Regions from separate parts of the Streptomyces sp. CC0208 genome, predicted to be linked through region 3. Evidence: riboswitches for the same ligand, from Rfam matches in the RefSeq annotation. Region 3 holds a riboswitch; each other region holds the start of a gene.
The links. A riboswitch is a leader RNA that binds a small molecule or an ion and turns the genes downstream of it on or off. The one in region 3 is predicted to bind thiamine pyrophosphate.

Region 1 (6,136 bases), 4.0 Mb from region 3:
GACCGCCTGCAAGACCGAGGACACGCCGACCCCGACGCCCACGTCCACCCCGTCGGACTCCGCCAGCACCCCGGCCGAGGAGTCCCCGACCCCGACCTCGACCCCGTCGGCCTCCGAGGGCACCACCGCCCCGGCGACCGTCGAGAGCAACGCCCCGTCGCCGGCGGCCGGCGACTCCAACCTCGCCGAGACCGGTGCGAACTCCAACACCGGCCTGATCGCGGGGATCGCCATCGCCCTGGTCGCCCTCGGCGGCGGCGCGGTGTTCTTCGGCCTGCGCCGTCGTGGCGCCGGCAGCCGCTGACGCCGTAGCCGAACGACCGTTGTGGCCCGTCCCCGGTGTGGGGGCGGGCCACAGCCACGACCTCACCCGAACGTGGCCCGCTCCAGCCAGAACTCCAGCAGCTCCCGCTCCCCGATCACTTCCAACTCCGGGCTGTCCAGGGGCAGTCGACGGTAGAAGGCGAGCATGACGGAGGTGAGCGGCCCCCGGAGTGCGACGGTCGCCTTGTCGTGCGGCATGGCCCGCTGCACGAACTCCACGATCTGGAGCCACTCGTCGATTGCGTCGACGGCGCTCTCGGGGCGACCTCGTACGGCTGCCGGGCGGCGAGCGCGGCCTCGATGCCGTCGACGGCGAGCTCCTCGGGCATTCGCCGGGCCCAGAAGCCCGAGGTGGGAAACCCGCCGTTGACCGGGTGGGCGCTGGTGCGACGACACTCCCGTGGCTCCGGCCGGCCACAACCCGTCACCGCGTCCGCGCGCAGCTGCGGGCAGTCGTGCCGCTGGGGCGGCACGGGTGAGCCCAGCGGCACCCCGCAAGCGCGGGCAGGCGAAAAGCTCCCCCCGCCCAGCACCCGCGCCGGGCCCTGTGGATCTACGTGAGCCGTCCGCTCAGCGCCGGGCGCCGCATCCGTAGCGCTCGCGCGAACGCGGGGACAGGCCCCGCACTGCAGGTCCGCCCCCGTCAGCCCAGCACGACAATTTCGGCCGCGTCGAACTCCACCCCGACCGCGTCCCCCACCTCCGGCGCCTCGCGCAGCGCACACGCGGCCTCCAACCGCGGCCCGCCGCCTTCCGAGGGGTGCAGTTGTACGGCGACATGCGTGCCCTTGAAGGTGCGTGCGCCGACCGTGCAGCGCAACCCCTCGTCGGCCGCCACGAGCCGCACTCCCGCGGGCCGCACCAGCACGCTCCGGGCCCCCTGCCCGGCTCCCGGAGACACCGGTACCTTGCCCCACGCGGTGTCCGCCGCCTCGCCGGTCACCGTTCCCTCGACCACGTTCTGGAAGCCGAGGAAGCGGGCCACGAACTCGTCCGCGGGACGCTGCCACACCTCAAGAGGCGTGCCGGACTGGGCGATCCGTCCGTCCCGCATCACCACGACCCGGTCGGCGAGCGCGAAGGCCTCGCCCTGGTCGTGGGTGACCGCGAGCACAGTGGTGCCCAACCGCCCGAACAGCTCGCGCAGTTCGACGACCAGCCGCTCACGCAGAGACCGGTCCAGCTGCCCGAGCGGCTCGTCGAGCATCAGCAGCCGGGGCCGCGGGGCGAGCGCCCGGGCCAGGGCGACCCGCTGCTGTTCACCGCCGGAGAGCGCGGCCACGGCCCGGCGGCCGGCGCCCGGAAGGCCGACGAGGTCGAGCAACTCCCGTACCCGCTCGCCCTGTTGGCCCTTGCCGACTCCGTGCATGCGCAGCCCGAAGGCCACGTTGGCGCCCACGTCACGCTGCGGGAACAGCTGGTGGTCCTGGAACATCAGCCCGACCCCGCGTCGGTGCGCGGGCACCCCGCCCTGGTCACGCCCGTCGAGCAACACCCGCCCGGAGTCGAGGGGTTGGAGCCCGGCCACCGCCCGCAACAGGGTCGACTTCCCACTGCCACTGGGCCCGAGCACGCACACGATCTCGTGCTCGGCGACATCGAGGCCCACCCCGTCGAGCACGGCCCGCCCGCCGAACCGTACGGTCGCGTCCTGAAGGCTCAGCAGCATCTAGAACTCCCCGGTCCGGTCGGTCCGCAGCCGTTCGAGGATCAGCAGCGCCACCGCGCACACCACCATCAGGATCGTCGAAAGGGCCATCGCCTGGCCGTAGTTGAGGTCCCCCGCCCGCCCGAGCAGCCGGGCCACGGCGACCGGCAGCGTCGGGTTGTCGGGCCGTGCGATGAACACGGTCGCCCCGAACTCGCCCAGCGACACGGCGAACGCGAAACCCGCCGCGATCAGCAACGCCCGCCGCACCATGGGCAGATCGATCTCCCGCCACACCCGCCACGGCGAGGCCCCGAGCACGGCCGCGGCCTCCCGCAGCCGGTGGTCCACGGCCCGCAGCACGGGCAGCATGGTCCGTACGACGAACGGCACCCCGACCAGCGCCTGCGCGAGCGGCACCAGGATCCAGGACTGTCTGAGGTCCAGCGGCGGCTCGTCGAGGGAGATCAGGAACCCGAAGCCCACGGTCACCGCGGACACCCCGAGCGGCAGCATCAGCAGCGCGTCGAAGCCCCGCACGAACCGCCCCGCGTCCCGCCGTGTCAACGCGGTCGCCGCGAGCCCCCCGACCGCCACCGCGATGGCGGTCGCGGCGAGGGCGTACTCCAGCGAGTTCCCGACCGCCTCGATGGGCGCGACGAGGAAGACCCCGCCGTCGCCACGGGTCAGCGCCCGGTAGTAGCCGAAGCCGGGGGCGTCGAGCGAACGCTGCACCAGCACGGCGAGCGGCAGGAACAGCAGTACGGCGATGCTGCCGACGACCCCGGCCAGCAGCCCCCACTCCCCCGCGCCGCGCGGCCGCCGGGCGGTCATGGACGCGTCCACGAGCCGCAGCGCGGTCTCCCGGCGCCGTACGGTCCAGGCGTGCAGGGCGAGGACCGCGCCCACCGCGACGAACTGGATCAGCGTCAGCACGGCGGCCGTGGACAGGTCGAAGATCTCGGAGGTCTGCCGGTAGATCTCCACCTCGAGGGTCGAGAAGGTCGGCCCGCCGAGGATCTGCACGACGCCGAAGGAGGTGAAGGTGAAGAGGAAGACCATCAGCGCGGCGGCGGCCACGGCGGGCGCGAGCGCGGGCAGGGTGACGGTCCGCCAGGCCTTGCGCCGGGACGCGCCCAGCATCCGCGCGGCCTCCTCCTGACGCGGGTCCAGCTGGGCCCACAGTCCGCCGACGGTCCGTACGACGACCGCGTAGTTGAAGAAGACGTGCGCGAGCAGGATCGCCCACACGGTGGTGTCCAGCCGTACGCCCCACAGGTCGTCCGTGAGGCCGCCCCTTCCGACGAGCGCCAGGAAGGCCGTACCGACGACGACGGTCGGCAGCACGAAGGGGACGGTGACCACGGCCCGCAGGACCTGCTTGCCGGGGAAGTCGAAGCGCGCGAAAACATACGCGCCGGGGAGTGCGACCAGGAGCGTGAGCGCGGTGGAGACGAGCGCCTGCCAGGTGGTGAACCACAGGACGTGCCGGATGTCCGGCTGGGCGAGGACATCGGTGATCCTGCCGAGCTGCCAGGTCCCGCCGGCCCTCAGTCCGCGCGTGACGATCGCGGCGACGGGATAGGCGAAGAAGACGGCGAAGAACGCGACGGGCACGGCCACAAGCCCGAGCCGGGCCGCCGCGTTCCTGACGCCCTGGCGGGGCCTTACTTCAGTACGAGCGAGGTCCATGACTTGACCCAGTCGTCACGGTTGTCGGCGATCTTCTCCGGGTCCATGGTCTCGGGATCCTTGGCCTGCGGACCGTACTCGGTGAACTCGGCCGGCACCGGGGCGCCGTCCACGACCGGGTAGACGAACATGTTGAGCGGCATGTCCTGCTGGAACTCCTTGGTGAGCAGGAAGTCCAGGAACGCCTTGCCGCCCTTGGTGTTTTTCGCGTTGCTCAGCAGCCCGGCGTACTCGATCTGCCGGAAGCAGGTGCCCTGCGCGACCCCGGTGGGCGCGGTCTTCGGCTTGGGGTCGGCGTAGATCACCTCGGCGGGCGGCGAGGAGGCGTACGACACGACGAGCGGCCGGTCGGCCTTGGCCTTCTTGCCGCCGGCGGAACCGGAGAACTCCTCGTTGTAGGCCTGCTCCCAGCCGTCGACGACCTTGACGCCGTTGGCCTTGAGCTTCTTCCAGTAGCCCTGCCAGCCGTCGTCGCCGTACTTCGCGGCGCTCCCGAGAAGGAAGCCGAGCCCCGGCGAGGAGATGGAGGCGTTCTCGGTGACGAGGAGGTTCTTGTAGGCGGGCTTGACCAGATCGTCGTACGACGTCGGCGGCTGGAGCTTGTGCTCGGCGAACCAGGCCTTGTCGTAGTTGACGCAGATGTCGCCGCTGTCGATGGGCGTCACCCGGTGCTTGTCCTGGTCGACCCGGTACTCGGCCTTGATCCGGTCGGCGCCCTTGGCCTCGTACGACTGGAAGAGCCCGTTGTCGAGCGCGCGGGAGAGGAGGGTGTTGTCGACGCCGAAGAAGACGTCGCCCTGCGGGTTGTCCTTGGTGAGGATGGCCTTGTTGACGGCCTGCCCGGCGTCGCCGTCCTCCAGGACCTTGACCTGGTAGCCGGACTTCTTCTCGAAGTCGGCGAGGACGCTCTTGGAGACGGCCCAGGAGTCGTGGCTGACGAGGGTGACGGTCTTGGAGCCGGAGCTTTTGGAGTCGTCGGACGACGAGCCGCACGCGGACAGCGTGACCAGGCCCAGGCCGACGACGACAGCACAGAACTTCTTGTTGTTCACGGTGATGACCGAACTTCCTACCCAGAATGACCTGGGCGAGGTTCAGAGGGTCTGCGGCCCGATTGCCGCACTCTCAGCGCTGTGGCGCTCCCCTGTCGGATATGAAGATGTACGTACGTACGGTCGTCAGACTACCGCTCGGTGGCCGCGAGCTGGCCACAGGCCCCGTCGATCTCCTGTCCACGGGTGTCCCGGATGGTCACCGCCACACCATGGGCGGCGATGGCCTCGACGAACGCCTTCTCGTCCTCGGGCCGGGAGGCGGTCCACTTGGACCCGGGGGTCGGGTTCAGCGGGATGAGGTTGACGTGCACGGGCTTGCCCTTGAGTAGCCGTCCGAGTCGGTCCCCCCGCCACGCCTGGTCGTTGATGTCCCGGATCAGCGCGTATTCGATGGACAGCCGACGCCCGCTCTTCTCGACGTACTCGAACCCGGCGTCGAGGACCTCGCGCACCTTCCACCGGGTGTTCACGGGGACGAGGGTGTCGCGCAGCTCGTCGTCCGGGGCGTGCAGGGAGATCGCGAGCCGGCACTTGAAGCCCTCGTCGGAGAACCGGTGAATGGCCGGCACGAGGCCCACGGTCGACACGGTGATGCCCCGCTGCGAGAGCCCGAGCCCATCAGGAGCGGGATCGGTGAGCGCGCGAATGGACTGCGTCACCCGCTTGTAGTTGGCGAGCGGTTCACCCATCCCCATGAAGACGATGTTGGAGAGCCGCGCGGGCCCGCCCGGCACCTCCCCGTCCCGCAGCGCCCGCATCCCGTCCACGATCTGGTGGACGATCTCAGCGGTGGACAGATTGCGATCCAGCCCCGCCTGCCCGGTGGCACAGAAGGGACAGTTCATCCCGCACCCGGCCTGCGAGCTGATGCACATGGTCACCCGGTCCGGGTACCGCATCAGCACCGACTCCACGAGCGTCCCGTCGAACAGCCGCCACAGCGTCTTGCGCGTGGTCCCCTGGTCGGTCGACAGATGCCGTACGACGGTCATGAGCTCCGGAAGCAGCGCCTCCTGGAGCTTGCCGCGCGCCCCGGCCGGGATGTCCGTCCACTCCGCCGGGTCGTGCGCGTACCGCGCGAAGTAGTGCTGCGAGAGCTGCTTGGCACGAAACGGCTTCTCCCCGATCTCCGCCACGACCTCCTTGCGCTCGGCAGGCGTGAGGTCGGCGAGATGCCGCGGCGGCTTCTTGGCTCCGCGGGGGGCGACGAAAGTGAGTTCTCCGGGCTTAGGCATGGCTGTACCAGTGTCGCAGATCATCCGCGAACCGCGTTCAGAGGATCCACACGCCCAGCGCCGCGACCGCGAGGCCGATGGCCACGAAGAAGAAGCAGGTGAGGGTGACCGGGAGTGCCTGTCCTCGACGGCGGGCGGGGTCCAGGCCGCGGTAGGTGCTGACCGCCGCGTAGACGCCGATG
Region 2 (6,136 bases), 2.0 Mb from region 3:
CCAGCACTATGTGAAGGTCCGCGAGGAACAGCGCCGCCCGGCGACGCCGTCCACCCTGTCGTCCGTGCACGAACCCGGTCCCGCCGAGTCCGGCACGGGTGCGATGGGGCTCGCCACCACCATGGGAGAGGTCGCCGAGACCGCCGGTGCGGGCGCCGTCGCCGTCGCCGCCGTTCTGACGCCTGTCCTGGCCGGAATCGCCGCGGCGATCTTCCTGCTCGTGGGATACATCCTCCAGATGCTCAGCCCACCGCCGGCGTTCGCCCACGCCATGATCACTATCGGCTGGGTGTTCGGTGCCCTGACCGCGGCAGCGATCCTGGTCGCCGCCGGCGGCCTGCTGATCACCGCCCTGCGCAACCGGCCCTCGCCGGACGCGGAGTACGGCGAGCTGAGCGAGGAGGTGGCACGGGCCAGGGACGCCTGGCGCGAGGCCCTGCTGGCACGCGGCCTCCTCCCCTTCCTCAGAGAGGCCCTGGCCGACCCCGGCACCGCCGCACTGCACCACACGGCACCGCCCGCCCCGCCCGCACCGACCAACAGGATGCCCAGCCTCGGCTACGACCGCCCGGGCTTCAGCAGCCCGGACGACGGAGCCTCCGGTGCCCGCCCGAGCTTCACCAGCCCGGACTACACCAGCCCGGACTTCGGGGGGCCGGAACACCAGCCGGAATGACAACACCCGGCACAGCCCCTCGGCTTGCGCCCCCATCCCGGGGAGCGCAAGCCGAAGACCTGCCCGCGGACCGCCCGCCGACGGTTCGCCCGCGTCAGTCGGCGATCGGGAGGTACACCCGGTTGCCCGCCGCCGCGAACTCCTTCGACTTCTGGGCCATGCCCTCCTCGATCTCCTCCTGACCGTCGCCGTGGCGTCGGCGGATGTCCTGGGAGATCTTCATCGAGCAGAACTTCGGCCCGCACATGGAGCAGAAGTGAGCCGTCTTGGCCGGTTCGGCCGGGAGGGTCTCGTCGTGGAACTCCCGGGCCGTGTCGGGGTCGAGAGCCAGGTTGAACTGGTCCTCCCAGCGGAACTCGAAACGGGCGTCGGAGAGGGCGTCGTCCCACTCCTGGGCGCCTGGGTGTCCCTTGGCGAGGTCCGCCGCGTGGGCGGCGATCTTGTAGGTGATGACACCCGTCTTGACGTCGTCCCGGTTGGGCAGGCCCAGGTGCTCCTTGGGCGTGACGTAGCAGAGCATCGCGGTACCCCACCAGGCGATCATGGCGGCGCCGATACCGGAGGTGATGTGGTCGTAGGCCGGCGCGACGTCGGTGGTCAGCGGGCCGAGCGTATAGAACGGAGCTTCATCGCAGATCTCCTGCTGAAGGTCGATGTTCTCCTTGATCTTGTGCATCGGGACGTGACCCGGGCCCTCGATCATGGTCTGTACGTTGAAACGCTTCGCGATCCGGTTGAGTTCCCCCAGTGTGCGCAACTCCGCGAACTGCGCCTCGTCGTTGGCGTCCGCGATCGAGCCGGGCCGGAGGCCGTCGCCCAGCGAGTACGTGACGTCGTAGGCGGCGAGGATCTCGCACAGTTCCTCGAAGTTCTCGTACAGGAACGACTCCTTGTGGTGCGCGAGGCACCACGCCGCCATGATCGAGCCGCCGCGCGAGACGATGCCGGTCTTGCGGTTGGCCGTCAGCGGTACGTACGGCAGGCGCACGCCCGCGTGGACCGTCATGTAGTCCACGCCCTGCTCGGCCTGCTCGATGACCGTGTCCTTGTAGATCTCCCAGGTCAGCTCCTCGGCGCGGCCGTCGACCTTCTCCAGCGCCTGGTAGAGCGGCACCGTGCCGATGGGGACGGGGGAGTTGCGCAGCACCCACTCGCGGGTGGTGTGGATATTGCGGCCGGTGGAGAGGTCCATGACCGTGTCGGCGCCCCAGCGGGTCGCCCAGGTCATCTTCTCGACCTCCTCCTCGATGGAGGACGTCACCGCCGAGTTGCCGATGTTGGCGTTGACCTTCACCAGGAACCGCTTGCCGATGATCATCGGCTCGATCTCCGGGTGGTTGACGTTCGCCGGCAGCACCGCGCGCCCCGCCGCGATCTCCTCGCGGACCACCTCGGGAGAGACGTTCTCCCGGATGGCCACGTACTCCATCTCCGGTGTGATCTCACCGCGTCGGGCATAGGCGAGCTGGGTGACCGCCTTGCCGTCACGGCTGCGGCGCGGCTGGCGGGGCCGCCCCGGGAAGACCGCGTCGAGATTGCGGAGGCCGCCCCGTGGTGAGGTGTGCTTGATCCCGTCGTCCTCGGGGCGCACGGGACGGCCCGCGTACTCCTCGGTGTCCCCCCGGGCGATGATCCAGTTCTCCCGCAGCGGCACAAGGCCCCGGCGGACGTCCGTCTCGGTGAGCGGATCGGTGTACGGGCCCGAGGTGTCGTACAGCGTGACCGACTGCCCGTTGGTGAGGTGCACCTGACGGACCGGCACCCGCAGATCGGGGCGCGAGCCCTCGACGTACGCCTTGTGCCAGCCGATGGACTTCCCGGCCTCCGTGTCGAGCTGGTCGTTCTGCTCGTCGTTCTGCTCGGAGGCAGGCGTGCGCGCGTCCTTGATGGTCATGAGACCTACTCCCTACGCCGGCATTACCCGGTAACAGGTTCGGCGGTCGACGCAGCGGCTTCCGTCTGCCGACGTTTCGTGGGGAACGTCACTCGCTTGAGATGACGTTCCACGTGAAACATCGCTGGGACGGAGGTCAGCGCCCTCTCAGCCCGGTGCTCCGAGCTCCCGCGTGTACAAAGGTGGCTCCACGCTAGCGTCAATTCGGGCGCGGTGAACAGAGGGCCCCTTTCGTTCTTGCGATGATCGGGCGGTGACCACGACGCATCAGCCCCCGTACCCGCCCTCCGAGCCTCCGCGCCGGCCGGGTTCCGGAAACGGCCCTGGGCACGGCCCCGGCAGCGGTTCCCGTGGTGGCTTCGGAGACGGCGGGGCCGACGGGGCCGGCGGGGCCGGCGGCTGGCACGAGCGCGAGCGTGAGCACAGTGGCGGGCATGGCGGTGGTCATGGCTATGGCCACGGTCAGGGTGTGAGCCACGGTGTCCAAGGCGGTGGTGGTCCGGGTGGCGGCGGCGGTTTTGGTGATGGCGGGGGCCATGACGGTGACGGCTACGGCGGCGGCTCGGGTGACGGGCATGGCTCCGGAGACGGGCATGGTTCCGGTGACGGGCATGGTTCCGGTGACGGGCATGGTTCCGGTGACGGGCACGGGCACGGGCACGGACATGAGAGCGGGCCCGGCTCCGGCGGTGGGCACGGCCACTCGCACAGTCACAGCCACGGGCCGGCAACTCCCGTCTCCAAGCACCTGCGCAAGGTCATCGCGGCGATCCTCATCCCGTTCGGGGTAGCCGTGGTGGTGGGACTCGCGGTGCTGTGGCCCGGTGGCGCCCCCGCGCACGAACGCACCGGGGTCGGCTTCGACCGGCAGACCCAGCACGCGACGGTCAGCAAGGTCGTGAGCGTCAGCTGCAAGTCGGTGAACGCCTCGGGGGAGACCCCGACCGGGGACACCTCGACCGCCGAGGGCTCGTCCGCCGAGCAGCAGGCGAACGGCAGCTGCAAGAAGGCGACGATCCGGGTCGACACCGGCAAGGACAAGGGCCGCACCTTCACGGAGATCGTCCAGCCGGACCAGTCGCGGCAGTTGCACGAGGGCCAGAAGGTCGTGGTCGCGTACGAGCCCTCCGCGCCCAGGGACCTGCAGTACTCGGTCACCGACGTGGACCGCGGGTTCCCGATGGCGCTGCTCGCCGGCATCTTCGCGCTCGCCGTTGTGGTCGTCGGGCGAATGCGCGGTGTCATGGCGCTGATCGCGCTGGCCGTCAGCTTCCTGCTGCTGAACTTCTTCGTCCTGCCCGCGATCCTCCAGGGCTCGAACCCGCTGCTCGTGGCGGTGGTCGGATCGAGCGCCATCATGCTGATCGCCCTCTACATGTGCCACGGTCTGTCGGCCAGAACCTCCGTGGCGGTCCTCGGCACGCTGATCTCCCTGGTGCTGATCGGCGTCCTCGGCTCGTTGTTCATCAACTGGGCGGCGCTGACGGGGAACACGGATGACAACACCGGGCTCATCCACGGGCTGTTCCCGTCGATCGACATGAGCGGTCTGCTGCTGGCCGGCGTCATCATCGGCTCGCTCGGTGTCCTCGACGACGTGACCGTCACCCAGACCTCGGCGGTCTGGGAACTGCACGAGGCCAACCCGACGATGGGCTGGCGTGGGCTGTACCGCGCGGGCATCCGGATCGGCCGCGACCACATCGCGTCCGTCGTCAACACCCTCGTCCTCGCCTACGCCGGTGCCGCGCTGCCACTGCTGCTGCTCTTCTCCATCGCTCAGTCCAGCGTGGGGACCGTGGCCACCAGCGAGCTGGTGGCGGAGGAGATCGTGCGCACGCTGGTCGGCTCGATCGGCCTCGTCGCCTCGGTACCGGTCACCACGGTCCTCGCGGCCCTGGTGGTCTCGGCCGACCGACCGGGGACGGGGGCGGCGGGTACGGGGGCGGCGGGTACGGGCGCGTCCACGCCCGTACCGGCGACGAGTGCGAGCGCGGGGACCGCCGGCAGTCGCCCGGCGGTTGGACGTGGTGGGAAGGGGCGGCGGCGCAGGCGGTGAGAGGGGGCCTGGAGGCAGGGGGCAGGGAGGCAGGGGCGGGGCGGAGCTCCCGTCTCCCTGATCCCAGGCTCCGGTTCCGAGTTACCGGCTCCCCACTTTCGGCTCGCGGCTCCCGGCTCCCGGCTCCCGGCTCCCGGCTCCCGGCTCCCGGCTCCCATGATGAGGCCCGCCTGCCGCAGAAGGGTGCGCCGAGCAGCCCCGAACGCGGAGCGACCCGCCACCCGGTCGTTCCCATGGTTCCCACCGCGCACTTCACCAGCGAGCCGGCTCAGCCCTGTCCTCCTCTCTGATTCCGACCCGGCAGAAGCGTTCCTGCACGCTCCCATCCCGCGCTGAAGCGTTCCGCCACCTCACCACCGCAAGCTGTCAGCCCGCGCTCTGCTCCTCCGCCAGGATCCGGTCCAGCGCCTCGTCGAGGTGGGTGTCGAAATCGGCCAGCGCGGCCTCCTGGCCCAGCGGCACCAACTTGTCCGTGCGATCGAGGAACGCGATGATCGGCGCCGTTGACGAGCGGAACAGGGCCTGGTCGCCGCCGACCTGAAGCCGGATCAGTACATCGCCCAGCAGGTCGGAGCCGGCCGGTGAGACCCGTACATCACCCTCCCCGCAGGGCCGCCCCACCCCGTCGATCAGCAGCTCGCGGCCGAAAGCCCAGGTCACCGGGGCGTCGCCCGGGAGATGGAAGGTCAGCCGGACCGCGTACGGATCGCAGGCCTCGTAGCGCAGCTCCACGGGAATGCGAAAGGAGAGCTCCTCGGACACGAGAAAGCTCATCATGACCTCTGCCTGTACGGTCTCGCGCATCGCCTACCCCGTCATCTGCCTTCGTCGGCCGAAATGATCCCTCTGACACTGGTGGCATCTTGCTGAACGTGTACGACAGATCACAAGGAGTGAGTTTTCAGATACTGATAGAGATCGCGAGCGATCCCATCAAACGCCCGATTTCCGCTTGCAATTGCTGGGTGGCGGTCATCAATCGGTCTGCCTGATGAGCGGGCAATGAGATGGCCATCGTTGACGCGGCGTTACCCACCGTGATCGGAATCGCCGCGCACACCGTCCCCAGTGCGTACTCCTGACGTTCGATCACCGGTCCCATCCGCGCGGTCCGTTCGAGACGCCGGAGCAGACTGTGGCCGTCGCGCACGGTGTACGGCGTGATGGACTGCACGGGGTACCGGTCGAGGTGGTCGCGCCGGCTCTCGTCGTCGAGTTGGGCGAGCAGGCACTGCCCGATGGCGTGTGCGTGCCCGGTCTCGCGAAAGTCGGCCCACTCCTCGACCGCCGGGTTTCCGGGGCTGTCGGAGACACAGAGGACGTCGATCTCGCCGTCGCGGTACTGGGCGTAGTACACCGGCACGCCGATCAGGTCGCGCCAGTGCGCAAGCGCGTCGACGACGGTGCTGCGACGTTTCTGCTCGGCTCCGCTGCTGCTCAGCCGCTCAGCCGCCTCTCCGAGGAAGAACAGGCCCTTGTCGCGGCGCAGATAGCCCTCGTGCACCAG
Region 3 (6,136 bases):
ACGTGACCTTGCCGGTCTCCAGATTGGCCTCGTCCAGCCGGTCCCTGGCCTGTGCCTCGGTCTTCGTCAGGAGGGCCGGGACGTGGGTGAACTGGCCGGAGTTGATGTACCAGACCCCTGCCCCGAGCCCGAGGGCCAGCAGGACCGCGGCGACGATCAGGAGCGGGCCGCGCCGACGGCCGCCCGAGGAGCGCTCACGCCGGGACGGCGGGAGCGGGGGGCTCTGCAGGACGCTGGTGCGGTGGTACCCCGGCTGGGGCTCGTCCTCGTTGACCGGCAGCAGGCGCGGCACGGTCAGCGAGCGCGGGATCACGCTCGTACGGTTCTCGGCGCCCCCGTACTCCGTGGCGAGCGCCTGCGGGGGCACCGCGTCCAGCTGGTCGGCGCTCAGCCGTCCGCGGGCCTCGCGGGTCTGCGCGAGCAGGGCCACGGCGTCGTACGGACGCAGGTCCGGGGTGCGGGCGGTCGCCGACGCGACCAGCTCGTCCAGTTCGTACGGCAGTCCCGGGACCACGGCTGAGGGCGGCGGGACGTCCTCGTGGAGGTGCTTGTACAGGACTATCGCGGGGGATTCGCCTTCGTGCGGCTGGCTGCCGGTCAGCATCTCGTACAGGACGACTCCGCACGCGTACACGTCGACGCGGGCGTCCGCGGCCCCGGGTTGGTCGATCTGCTCGGGCGAGAGATAGGACACGGTGCCGAGGACGGCTCCGGTGGTGCTGGTCACGGTGTTCACGGACCGCACGAGACCGAAGTCGGCGACCTTGACCCGGCCGTCGTCCCCGATCAGGACGTTCTCCGGCTTCATGTCCCGGTGCACGAAACCGGCGCGGTGCGCGGCACCGAGCGCGGCGAGCACCGGTTCCAGGATGTCCAGGGCGGCGCGCGGCTGCAGCGCCCCGCGCTCGCGCAGCACGTCACGCAGGGTGCAGCCGGCCACGTACTCCATCGCGAGGTAGACGTACGACCCGTCGGTGCCCTGGTCGAAGACCTGCACGACGTTGGGGTGGGAGAGCCGGGCGACGGACTTGGCCTCCCGGATGAACCGCTCGACGAAAATCCCGTCCGCCGCGAGCGCGGGGTGCATCACCTTGAGCGCGAGCACGCGGTCCAGACGGGTGTCCAGGGCCCGGTAGACCGTGGCCATCCCGCCGACCGCGATGCGCGCGTCCACGCGATAGCGGCCGTCGAGCACCTGCCCGACCAGCGGGTCCTGAAGGGTCGTATCCACGCAGGCGAGTCTACGAGCCGCCGCCGACAGTCCATCCGGTTCGGCGGATTTGGCGGCCGTACTGCAGCTGACCTGTGACGGAGGTCGCACCTGCCCGTGTCCCAGGCCGAACGTGTGTTTCAGAAGGCGGGGCGTTCCGGGTCCAGTACGGCCCTGCCCGCCACCGGGGAGGACGCCTCGGCGAAATGCCGCCGCGGGATGCGTCCCGCCCGGTACGCCAGCCGTCCGGCCTCCACCGCGTGCCGCATCGCGTGCGCCATCAGCTCCGGCTCCTGCGCCCGTGTCACCGCCGAGGCGAGCATCACACCCGCGCAGCCGAGTTCCATCGCCAGGGCCGCGTCCGAGGCCGTGCCCGCTCCCGCGTCCAGGATCACCGGCACGCGCGCGTGCTCGACGATCAGCTGGAAGTTGTGCGGGTTGCGGATGCCGAGCCCGGAGCCGATCGGGGAGCCGAGCGGCATGATCGCCGCGCAGCCCACGTCCTCCAGCTTGCGGGCCAGCACGGGGTCGTCGTTCGTGTACGGCAGCACCGTGAAGCCGTCGTCCACCAGGGTCTCCGCCGCGTCCAGGAGCTCTATGGGGTCCGGCAGGAGGGTGCGCTCGTCGGCGATGACCTCCAGCTTGACCAGGTCGGTGCCGAGCGCCTCGCGCGCGAGGCGGGCCGTCAGGACGGCCTCCCCGGCGGTGAAGCAGCCGGCCGTGTTCGGGAGCACCCGGATGCCGAGCTTGTCCAGTACGGACAGCACCGAGCCGTGCACCGAGGGGTTCACCCGGCGCATCGCGACGGTCGTCAGCTCGGTGCCGGAGGCGAGCAGCGCCCGCTCCAGCACGTCCAGGCTGGGCGCTCCGCCCGTGCCCATGATCAGCCGGGACGAGAAGGACGTACCGCCGATGACGAAGGGATCGTCGGCCATGGGTCAGCCTCCTTGGACGGCGGTGAGGACTTCCACGCGGTCTCCCTCGGCGAGGGACGTCGAGGGCCACTGAGCGCGCGGGACGACGGTCTCGTTGAGCGCGGCGGCCACCCCGGAGGGCGCCGGCGTCAGCGCCCGCACCACGGTGTCGAGAGCCGTGCCGGGAGCGAACTCCCGCGGCTCCCCGTTGACGGAGATGTTCATGCCGGCTGCTCCAGGAGTCCCGTGGCGGCGAATCGCCTCGGGGTGAACGGGCGCGCCACATCGGGGAGTTCACCCGTCGTCAGGACGTGCGCCATGGCGTCCCCGGTGATCGGCGTGAGCAGCACGCCATTGCGGTAGTGGCCGGTCGCGAGCACCAGCCCGGGCAGTTCCGTCGGGCCGAGCAGCGGGGCGTTGTCCGGGGAGCCCGGGCGCAGTCCCGCGCGGGTCTCCGTCAGCGGCAGCTCGGTGATGCCGGGGACCAGTTCGTGCGCGTCCCGCAACAACTCGTACACCCCGCCCGCGGTCACCGTCGTGTCCCAGCCCAGCTCCTCGCTGGTCGCGCCGATCACCAGCTCGCCGCTCTCGCGCGGCACCAGGTAGACGTGACTGCCGCGCACGATCGCCCGCACGGTACGGCTCAGGAAGGGCGCGTGGCGCGGCGGCACGGTCAGCCGCAGCACCTGCCCCTTGACGGGCCGTACGGGAGGCAGGAGGGCCTGCGGGACCCCTTCCAGGCGGCCGCCGAAGCTTCCGGCGGCGAGCACCACCTGGTCCGCGCCCAGTTCCTGGCCGTCCGTGGTGGCGACCCCGGCGGCCCGGTCCCCTGCGACCCGCAGACGCTGCGCCCACATGCGGTGGAACACCACGCCCGCCCGTTCGCACGCGGTCAGCAACGCGCGCGTGAGGCGGCGCGGGTCGATCTGGTGGTCACCGTCCACCCGCAGCCCGCCCCGCACCCCCGGCGCGAGCATCGGCTCCAGGCGCCGGCACTCCCGGCCGGACAGCCACTCCGACTCCAGCCCCGACTGCCGCTGGAGCGCGTGCAGTTCGCGAAGGTGCGCGCGGTCGTCGGCGTCCAGGGCGACGGCGAGGGTGCCGCAGCGGCGGTAGCCGAGGTCGTGTCCGGTCAGCTCGGTGAGTTCGGCCACGAAGGCGGGATAGCGGTGGGCGGAGGCGAGGTTCAGGCCCAGCAGGGTCTGCTCGCCGTAGTGCAGTTCGGTGACCGCGGCCAGCATCCCGGCGGCCACCTGGGCGGCCCCGCCGCCCGGTTCGGGGTCCACGACGGCCGTGGTGAGACCGCGTTGCGCGGCCCGCCAGGCCGTGACCAGGCCGATGATGCCGCCCCCGACGACGAGGACGTCTGACGTACGTGAGGACATGGGCGTCCAGCCCCTCCCTTCGCCGGCATGACCCGGATCAGGTTCGTACGGTCGGAGGCCGCCCAGCCTCCCTCTCAGCCCGGTACGTCCGGGCTCCCGCGAGTGCTCTACGTTGGCCACCCTAGCCCGTGTTCGTGTGCCTCTGTAAGGGAGCCCGCCGCCATGCCCCGCTCGCTCGACGGCCTTGTCCTCGCCCCGGTGGCCGATCAGGCCCCAGGTCAGGTCGGGACGCGGACCCGGTTCACCTACCACGAGCAGGACGGGGAGATCTGGGCCGAGTACGCGGGCGGTGACGTCGTCCGCGGACATCTCGTCGGCACGCGCGCGGGGGACCGGCTCGACTTCCGTTACGTGCAGCTCAAGCACGACGGAACGACCTCCTCCGGGCACTGCGTGTCGACGGTCGTGGAACTTCCCGACGGCCGGGTGCGGCTGGAGGAGACCTGGGAGTGGGAGTCGCAGCCGGGCCGCGGGACAAGCGTTGTGGAGCAGGTCACCGCGCACGACTCCTGACTGACTGATTGTCAGCTGGCTATGGTGATCAAATGAGCGAGCAGACGCAGGCGCAGCGGCGGGTGGTCGTGGTCGGCGCGGGCATGGCCGGGGTGCAGACCGCGGTCGCCCTGCGCGAGCAGGGCTTCAGCGGTACCGTCACGCTGATCGGCGCGGAGCACCATCAGCCGTACGACCGTCCGCCGCTCTCCAAGGCCGTGCTGCTGGGCAAGGCCGAGGGTTCCGCCTTCGACGTGGACTTCGAGGCGCTCGGCATCGAACTGCTGCTCGGCCGCGAGGTGTTGGGCGTACGCCCCGAGGCGCACGAGCTGGACACCGAGGACGGGCCCTTCCCGTACGACGTCCTGGTCCTCGCCACCGGCGCCGAACCGATCCGGCTGCCCGGCACGGAGGGCGTGCCCGGGGTGCATCTGCTGCGCACCCTGGACGACGCCGAGCGGCTGCGTCCCGTGCTCGCCCGGCAGCACGACGTCGTGGTCGTCGGCGCGGGCTGGATCGGCGCCGAGTTCGCCACCGCCGCGCGCGAGGCGGGCTGCGCGGTGACGGTCGTGGAAGCCGCCGAACGGCCGCTCGCGGGCGCACTGCCCGCCGAGGTGGCCGCGCCGATGACCTCCTGGTACGCCGACGCGGGTGCCGTGCTGCGCACGCACGCGCGCGTGGAGCGCGTCGAGCCCGGCGAGGTCGTCCTGGACGACGGCTCCCGGGTGGCCGCGGGCGCGGTCGTGGTCGGCATCGGCGCCCGGCCCGCCACGGCCTGGCTCGCCGGTTCGGGGATCGAACTCGGCGCCCACCGCGAGGTCGTCGCCGACGAGCGCCTGCGCACCTCCGTGCCGGACGTGTACGCGGTCGGCGACTGCGCCTCCTTCCCCTCGGGCAGGTACGGCGAGCGCCTGCTGGTCCACCACTGGGACAACGCCCTCCAGGGGCCGCGCACGGTGGCCGCCGACATCCTGGGCGAGACCCCCACGGTCTACGACCCGGTCCCGTACTTCTGGTCCGAGCAGTTCGGCCGCTTCGTCCAGTACGCCGGCCACCACGCCTCCGCCGACACGACCCTGTGGCGCGGCGAGCCCTCCGGCCCGGCCTGGACGGTGTGCTGGCTGCGCGAGAACCGCCTGGTCGCCCTACTGGCGGTGGGCCGGCCCCGCGACCTCGCGCAGGGCCGCCGCCTGATCGAGGCGGGCACGGAGATGGACCCGGCGCTGCTGGTGGACCCCGCGAGGCCCCTGAAGGCAGCGACGGCGTAGCCGAGGGCCGGGCGCCCTCCCCGGCCGACAGCCGCGACCCTTCACGGTGGGGTTTCGGGTGCTTGGCTGCGGGGCTGGGTGGTGGGGGTCTCGGGTGCTTGGCTGCGGGTCTGAGCGGTGGGGTCTCGGGTGCTTGGCTGCGGGTCTGTGCGGCGGTATGTCGGGTGGCTCGTTGCGGTCTGTGCGGTGGCATCTTGGGTGGGTGGCCGCGGGTCTGTGCGCGGTATGTCGGGTGGTTCGCTGTGGTCTGTGCGGTGGCATCTTGGGTGGGTGGCCGCAGGTCTGCGCGTGGCATCTCGGGCGGGTCGCTGCGATCTGTGCGGCGGAGTCGGGTGGGGCCGGGGCGTCGAGACCCGCCTGGTTCTGACGGAGTCATCCCCCGGCATTCGCGCCCCCTGTTCCCCCGCCGGAGGCGCCCCGGCTTCCGACTGTCAGTGCGGGGCGCCCCCTGTTCCCCCGCCGGAGGCGCCCCGGCTTCCGACTGTCAGTGCGGGATGGCACGCTTAATCCCGTGACCGAGATTGACGCAAAGATCGATGCTCTCGTCCCCGCCTGGCTCACGCTGCCCGACATCGCAGAGATGCTCGATGTCGAGGTGACGCGTGTGCGGCAGCTGGTCAAGGACGGCCAGCTCATCGCCGTACGCCGTGGTGAGAACCGCGCGCTGCACGTCCCCGCCGCCTTCATCGACGGGGCCGAGCAGAAGGTCGTCAAGGGCCTGGCCGGGACCCTGACGCTCCTGAGGGACGACGGCTTCTCCGACGAAGAGATGCTGGAGTGGCTCTTCACCCCCGACGAGAGCCTGCCCGGCACCCCCGCTCAGGCCCTGAGCGAGAATCGCGGCACGGAGGTGAAGCGCCGGGCCCA

Region 1: another riboswitch for thiamine pyrophosphate. It lies ahead of D1369_RS11470 (thiamine ABC transporter substrate-binding protein); the one in region 3 lies ahead of thiO (glycine oxidase ThiO).
Region 2: another riboswitch for thiamine pyrophosphate. It lies ahead of thiC (phosphomethylpyrimidine synthase ThiC); the one in region 3 lies ahead of thiO (glycine oxidase ThiO).

The regions. Positions count from the first base shown of each region.
Region 1 covers NZ_CP031969.1:2,566,416-2,572,551, forward strand. The annotation lists gene D1369_RS11450 (LAETG motif-containing sortase-dependent surface protein) at 1-304, shown strand, start outside; partial or broken gene D1369_RS11455 (hypothetical protein) at 367-677, opposite strand; gene D1369_RS11460 (ABC transporter ATP-binding protein) at 968-1,993, opposite strand; gene D1369_RS11465 (iron ABC transporter permease) at 1,994-3,664, opposite strand; gene D1369_RS11470 (thiamine ABC transporter substrate-binding protein) at 3,640-4,716, opposite strand; TPP riboswitch at 4,713-4,820, opposite strand; gene rlmN (23S rRNA (adenine(2503)-C(2))-methyltransferase RlmN) at 4,848-5,954, opposite strand; gene D1369_RS11480 (hypothetical protein) at 5,992-6,136, opposite strand, start outside.
Region 2 covers NZ_CP031969.1:4,507,367-4,513,502, reverse strand. The annotation lists gene D1369_RS20680 (membrane protein) at 1-676, shown strand, start outside; gene thiC (phosphomethylpyrimidine synthase ThiC) at 771-2,570, opposite strand; TPP riboswitch at 2,563-2,752, opposite strand; gene D1369_RS20670 (YibE/F family protein) at 3,040-4,629, shown strand; gene D1369_RS20665 (SsgA family sporulation/cell division regulator) at 4,996-5,433, opposite strand; gene D1369_RS20660 (IclR family transcriptional regulator C-terminal domain-containing protein) at 5,531-6,136, opposite strand, start outside.
Region 3 covers NZ_CP031969.1:6,530,323-6,536,458, forward strand. The annotation lists gene pknB (Stk1 family PASTA domain-containing Ser/Thr kinase) at 1-1,231, opposite strand, end outside; gene D1369_RS30025 (thiazole synthase) at 1,351-2,145, opposite strand; gene thiS (sulfur carrier protein ThiS) at 2,149-2,349, opposite strand; gene thiO (glycine oxidase ThiO) at 2,346-3,509, opposite strand; TPP riboswitch at 3,507-3,619, opposite strand; gene D1369_RS30040 (hypothetical protein) at 3,672-4,022, shown strand; gene D1369_RS30045 (FAD-dependent oxidoreductase) at 4,055-5,269, shown strand; gene D1369_RS30050 (Rv2175c family DNA-binding protein) at 5,781-6,136, shown strand, end outside.